DNA from 2 places in the Streptomyces sp. NBC_00239 genome. Region 1 is predicted to be linked to the other one. Evidence: predicted binding sites of a transcription regulator. Region 1 holds the regulator's gene; the other holds the start of a gene.

The links. Region 1 encodes HspR, which represses chaperone genes until heat shock. Its sites were predicted from a motif close to TTGAGNNNNNNNNNCTCAA; they were not measured.
Region 2: the regulator HspR is predicted to act here: its motif matches at 2,070-2,088, upstream of lon (endopeptidase La).

The regions. Positions count from the first base shown of each region.
Region 1 is NZ_CP108095.1:4,010,401-4,013,805, reverse strand. It holds gene dnaJ (molecular chaperone DnaJ) at 1-920, shown strand, start outside; gene OG764_RS17625 (heat shock protein transcriptional repressor HspR) at 931-1,377, shown strand; gene OG764_RS17620 (helix-turn-helix transcriptional regulator) at 1,516-2,532, opposite strand; gene OG764_RS17615 ((2Fe-2S)-binding protein) at 2,881-3,195, shown strand; gene OG764_RS17610 (pyridoxamine 5'-phosphate oxidase family protein) at 3,380-3,405, opposite strand, start outside.
Region 2 is NZ_CP108095.1:2,956,898-2,960,302, forward strand. It holds gene lon (endopeptidase La) at 1-2,047, opposite strand, end outside; gene OG764_RS12790 (hypothetical protein) at 2,225-3,405, opposite strand, start outside.

The sequences.
Region 1 (3,405 bases):
CCGGCGCCGGCGGCGGATCCTTCAACTTCGACCTGGGCGACCTCTTCGGGGGCGCCCAGGGCGGAGCGGGCGGATTCGGCGGCGGCGGGCTGGGCGACGTGTTCGGCGGCCTGTTCAACCGCGGCGGGGCGGGCGGTCCGGGCACCCGGAGCCAGCCGCGCCGCGGCCAGGACATCGAGTCCGAGGTGACGCTCAGCTTCACCGAGGCGGTGGACGGGGCCACGGTCCCGCTGCGGATGTCCTCCCAGGCACCCTGCAAGGCCTGCGCCGGCACCGGCGACCAGAACGGCACCCCCAGGGTGTGCCCGACCTGCGTCGGCACCGGCCAGGTCTCGCGCGGCGGCGGTGGCGGATTCTCGCTCACCGACCCCTGCGTGGACTGCAAGGGCCGCGGCCTGATCGCCGAGACCCCCTGCGAGGTCTGCAAGGGCAGCGGCCGGGCCAAGTCCTCGCGCACCATGCAGGTCCGCATCCCGGCGGGCGTCTCCGACAAGCAGCGGATCCGGCTGCGCGGCAAGGGCGCGCCCGGCGAGCGCGGCGGCCCGGCCGGCGACCTCTACGTGGTGGTCCATGTGGACGGCCACCCGGTCTTCGGCCGCAAGGGCGACAACCTGACCGTCACCGTGCCGGTCTCCTTCGTGGAGGCCGCGCTCGGGGCCGAGGTCCGGGTGCCGACCCTGGGCGGCCCGTCCGTCACCCTCAAGCTGCCCCCGGGCACGCCGAACGGGCGGACGATGCGGGCCCGCGGCAAGGGCGCGGTCCGCAAGGACGGCACCCGCGGCGACCTGCTGGTCACGGTGGACGTGGCGGTGCCGACCGAGCTGTCCGACAAGGCCCGCGAGGCCCTGGAGAACTTCCGCGCCGCCACCGCGGGCGAGGACCCGAGGGAAGAGCTGTTCCAGGCCGCGAAGGGAGCATGACGCCATGACCATGGATGGTCGCCGACGCAATCCGTACGAACTGACCGACGAATCGCCGGTGTACGTCATCTCCGTCGCGGCGCAGCTCTCCGGGCTGCACCCGCAGACCCTGCGCCAGTACGACCGCCTCGGCCTGGTCTCCCCGGACCGTACGGCCGGCCGCGGCCGGCGCTACTCGGCCCGCGACATCGAACTGCTGCGCACGGTGCAGCAGTTGTCGCAGGACGAGGGCATCAATCTGGCCGGAATCAAGCGGATCATCGAACTGGAGAACCAGGTCGCCGCGCTCCAGCAGCGGGTCGCCGAGCTGTCGGCGGCCGTGGATGGCGCCGCCGTCGCGATGCAGCAGCGGGAGGCCCAGGTGCACGCCTCGTACCGGCGCGACCTGGTCCCGTACCAGGACATGCAGCAGACGAGCGCGCTGGTGGTGTGGCGGCCCAAGCGGTCCGCCGACTGACCGCCTCCTGACCGCCGGTCGACCGCCGACCGGACCGGCACCCGTCGGGCCCGTGACCTTCCGGGCCCCTGAGCGGCCGCCTCGCGGCCGTTCGCGTACGGATCTCAAAGGGCCCCGACCGGTTCGCCGGCGGGGCCCTCAGCCGTCCCCGGGGGCTTCGAGGATGCCCGACTGGGCGATCAGGTAGCCGAGTTGGGCGCGGCTGCCGCTCCCGAGGTGAGTGGCCAGCTTGGCGATGTGCGCCCGGCAGGTCCGTACGTTCATGCCGAGCCGGCGCGCGATGGCCTCGTCCACGTGACCCTCCACGAGCAACTGGGCGATCGAGCGCTGCACCCCCGAGATGCCCGACGGGGTGCGGTTGTACGGGATCTGGTCGAGCAGCGGGATGCCCCGCGCCCACAGCTGTTCGAACACCTTGATGAGGTAGGCGACCACGCCCGGGTGCCGCAGCTCCAGCGCCACCTGCCGGTCGTCGCTCGCCGGGATGAAGGCGACGGTCGTGTCGAAGATGATGAGCCGCTCGAACAGCTCCTCCAGCGTGCGGACTTCCACCTTCCCGGCGGAGATGCGCTCCACGTAGGCGAGGGTGCCGCGGCTGTGCCGCGCGGTGTGCTGGTAGAGAGTCCTTATGCTGACCCCGCGGTCGGTGAGCGGCTGGTCGCGCTCCAGTGCCTCGGTGAGGGCGATGACGGGCCGGGCGCCGCCGGGCTGGATCGTCAGCATCTCCGTGTGGCAGTCGGCCGTGGCGAGGTTGAGGGCCGCGTTGATGCGGTCGATGCCCTCCAGGACCGTGATCGCGTGGGTGCTGGCCGGATTCTGGGCGCTGATGGCCAGGAACGGCTCGAAGGCATCGGTGAGCTCCAGCGAATCGCGTCTGCGATCTTGGATCTCTCGCTCGATCGGGTGAAGGCGCTGTGCGAGTGCGACGCTCGGGGGAACCGGACGGAGAGAGTTAACGTCATCCGGGTCAGGCTGCAGTAGGGCGAATTCGAGTAGGCACGGAGCGTTTTTCACGTCCGCACGTGCGATGCGGCCGGTGCGCAGCGCGCTGGCATAGAGGCGCGTCCCCTCGCCGCACAGGGCACTAACAGGGTGGGGATGTGTCGGCTTTGTGCTGTTTATAGGCAAAACTCCACCCCCCAGGGTCCTGAACATGCAAGAACATGATGCATCGTCCCTGTGGCATTGACGTGCCCGAATGAGCCATCGTCTTGTCTCGCGGGGGAGAGGATTTCATCAAGTGAGGACGAAGCCGACCATGAACAAGAGAATGCTTCGCTCGGCGCTTGCCACTGTCATCTTCTCGGCTGTGGCCTGCGGGGGGTTTGTCGAGGCAGCCACCCTGGGTGTGGCTGGAACCCATCATGCCGAGGCAGGTGGCCCTCCGGACAGCGGATGGCACGCGAGCCCTCTGGACAGCGGCTGGCGTCCCGCGGCCCCGGTGGAGGGTTCCGACGGCGCGGCGGACGCGGATGCGGCCACCTCCACCACCGGGATGACGGCATGACTCCTGACGATCGCTCCTTCCGCAGGGAAATGGCTTCCGCGTACCGCTCCGGCTGGCAGTTCGTGGATCTCGTGACGGCGATCCCCCACGCCGGCGACTCCCTGATGGTGACGTTGTTCGGCCAGCCGATCGTCGTCGTCCGCGAGGAGGACGAAGACGTCCGCGCCTACCGGTGCCTGCGCAGGCCCCGCGGCGCACCGCAGCCCGTCCGGTGTGAAATCCGGTACGGAATGGTCTTCGTCAATCTGGATCAGCGTGACCACCAGCTCTTCGAACCCGACATCACCACCGCCACCCCCCGCAGTGCCTGACGCGATTCCCCCGTCGTTCCAGATCGCTCAGGCGCTTCCCCCACACAACGGCGCCATCGTGGACCTGACCACGATGGCGCCGTTGTGATGTCCCCGTCCATGCGCGGACCGGCCATTCTTCCGGCCCGGTAGATCGTCCGGAGGCCGTCGTCGTCCGCTCCGGGCGGCCCTTTGCGTACGGATGTCAGGCGCGGCCCATCGCGCGGTCGA
Region 2 (3,405 bases), 1.1 Mb from region 1:
GCACGCCGCGGTCCTTGAGGTCGGCGACGGGCAGCTCCAGCTCGGCGCCGTGCGAGCGCAGGAAGCTCAGGGCGATCTGCGCGGACTCCTTCATCACGTCGCCCAGCTGGCCGGTGAGGGTCAGCCCGGCCGCGCCCGTCTCGGGGTCGGCGAGCGAGGCCTCCACGTAGAGCACGTCGCCGCCGGCGCCGGTCACGGCGAGGCCGGTGGCCACGCCCGGCACCGCGGTGCGCCGCTCGGCCGGGTCCTGCGCCGACTCGGGCACGTGGTGCGGGCGGCCGATGAGGCCGCGCAGGTCGTCCCGGCCGATCGCGAACGGAAGCTCCCGCTCGCCCAGTTCGTGCTGGGCGGCGGCCTTGCGCAGCAGCCGGGCCAGGGACCGCTCCAGGGTCCGCACGCCGGCCTCCCGGGTGTACTCCCCGGCGAGGCTGCGCAGTGCCTCCTCGGTCAGGGACACCTCGTCGGCGGCCAGTCCGGTCCGCTCCAGCTGGCGCGGGAGCAGGTGGTCGCGGGCGATGACGACCTTCTCGTCCTCGGTGTACCCGTCGAGGCGGACCAGTTCCATGCGGTCGAGCAGGGCCTCGGGGATGGCCTCCAGGGCGTTGGCGGTGGCCAGGAACACCACGTCGCTGAGGTCGAGCTCGACCTCCAGGTAGTGGTCGCGGAAGGTGTGGTTCTGCGCCGGGTCGAGCACTTCGAGGAGGGCTGCGGCCGGGTCGCCGCGGAAGTCGGAGCCCACCTTGTCGATCTCGTCGAGGAGCACGACCGGGTTCATGGACCCGGCCTCCTTGACGGCGCGCACGATGCGGCCGGGCAGCGCGCCGACGTAGGTGCGCCGGTGGCCGCGGATCTCGGCCTCGTCGCGGACGCCGCCGAGGGCGACGCGGACGAACTTGCGGCCCATGGCGTGCGCGACCGACTCTCCCAACGAGGTCTTTCCGACCCCCGGCGGCCCGACCAGGGCCAGCACGGCGCCGCCGCGGCGGCCGCCGACCAGGCCCATCCCCCGGTCGGCACGGCGCTTGCGGACCGCCAGGTACTCGGTGATGCGTTCCTTCACGTCGTCCAGGCCGGCGTGCTCGGCGTCGAGCACGGCCCGGGCGCCCCGGATGTCGTAGGCGGCGGCGTCGTCGGTGCGCTCGTTCCACGGGAGTTCGAGGACGGTGTCGAGCCAGGTGCGGATCCAGGAGCCCTCGGGGCTCTGGTCGCTGGAGCGCTCCAGCTTGTCGACTTCCTTGAGGGCGGCCTCGCGGACCTTCTCGGGCAGGTCGGCGGCCTCCACCCGGGCCCGGTAGTCGTCGGACTCCTCGCCCTCGGGGTCGCCGTTGAGGTCGCGCAGCTCCTTGCGCACGGCGTCCAGCTGACGGCGCAGCAGGAACTCGCGCTGCTGCTTGTCGACGCCGTCCTGGACGTCCTTGGCGATGGACTCGGCGACGTCCTGCTCGGCGAGGTGGTCGCCGAGCTGCTTGACGGCGAGCTTCAGGCGGGCCACCGGGTCGGCGGTCTCCAGCAGCTCGATCTTCTGAGCGGTCGTCAGGAACGGCGAGTAGCCGGAGTTGTCGGCGAGGGCGGAGACGCCCTCGATCTGCTGCACCCGGTCGACGACCTGCCAGGCGCCGCGCTTCTTGAGCCAGCTGGTGGCGAGCGCCTTGTACTCCTTGACCAGTTCGGCGACCGAGCCGGGGAGCGGATCGGGCACGTGCTCGGCGACGGTGTCGCCCTCGACCCACAGGGCGGCCCCGGGCCCGGTGGTGCCGGCCCCGATCCGCACCCGGCCGCGGCCGCGGATCAGCGCGCCGGGGTCCCCGTCGGACAGCCGCCCGACCTGTTCCACGGTCCCGAGCACGCCGGTCGCGGCGTACTTCCCGTCGATGCGCGGCACCAGCAGCACACGGGGCTTCCCGGTGCCGGCCGCGGCCTGTGCTGCTTCGACGGCCGCGCGTACGTCCGCGTCGGACAGGTCGAGCGGCACGACCATGCCGGGCAGCACAACCTCGTCGTCAAGCGGCAGCACGGGCAGAGTGAGCGGTACGGACGTCGAAGCCATGATCTTCCCTCCGGCAGTGAAGTTGAGCTATGCCGACTCAATGCATCTGCGCGCCCCGGTGTTCCCCAACTCCCGTTCGCCGTCGGCGAACACCGCGTCCGGGCTGCTCGCAGCCCCGGTCGCGAGCGGGGTCGGGAGCCGGCGCGGGTGGGCGTCGGGGCAGGTCGGCAGCCGGGGTCAGGGGCAGGTGCCGGGGCGGGCGTACAGGGAGACGCGGGCCCCCCGGACCTCGACGACCGCGCACAGCTCGAAGTCCGCGGCGAGGGTGCGGCGCTTGACGGCCTCGGCCGGGACGGCGTCGAGCGGCTGGTCCGGCGGGTCGGACAGGGCGACGATGCGGGGCGCGGCCAGCATCGCCGCGCGCACGTCCGCGGCGGGCCGCTCGGTGCCCTGGAGGGTGCGGGAGGCGGCCGGGGTGCGGTCGAGCGCCACGTCGTCGAGCGAGGCGTGGACGGCGGGCGAGGACAGGAGCCACTCGCGGCGACGGGCGGGCAGGAAGAGCACGGCGTCACCCGGCCGGGCCAGCTCCCGTACCGCCCGGGCGGCGGCCGGTGCGTCGTCCTTGCGGCTGTCGGGGGTGCGCAGCCACCAGGACCAGGGCAGCACGAGCAGCGCCAGCAGCAGCGCGGCCCACCACCGCCAGGGCCGGGCGGCGGCCAGCAGGACCAGCCCGGCCAGCGCGTAGAGCACGTACCGGTCCACGTACCAGGGGTGGACGGCCCGCGACAGCACCAGCAGCACGCCGGGCGGCACCAGCAGCAGCGGCAGGGCGGCCCGCGCCACCCCTCGGTCGGCGCGGCGGGCGAGCAGCAGCCCGCAGCCGGCGACCGTCCCGTACGCCGTCCAGTCCGCCCACGACGGGGGCCCGAGCCAGCCCAGCTGGGCCTGCGCCTGGCGGGCGCTGACCACGGCGAGCGGCGCCACCAGAGCGAGGACCAGCGCGGCGCTCCACCGCCAGGCCCGGATCCGCCAGGCCCCGCAGGCGTGGGCGAGGAGCGCCAGGGCGGCGAACTCGTGCAGCCAGCAGCCCAGCCCGAGGACCAGGACGTACGCCGTCCAGCGGGCGCGCAGCAGGAAGTAGCCGGACCAGACGACGGCCGCGGCGACCAGCGCGTACGAGCGGCCTTCCTGCGCGTACATCTGGAGGGGCGGCAGGACGGCGTAGAGCAGCCCGGCGGTCAGGCCGGCGCGCGGTCCGGCCAGCAGCCGTCCGGTCGCGGCCACCCCGGCGGCCGCCAGCGCGGAGCCGAGCACGGACGGCAGCCGCAGCGCGGTGGGGCCGCCGTCCCACAGGGCGAACACCCCGTGCATCAGCAGGTAGTACAGGCCGTGCACGGCGTCCACCTCGCCGAGCAGGC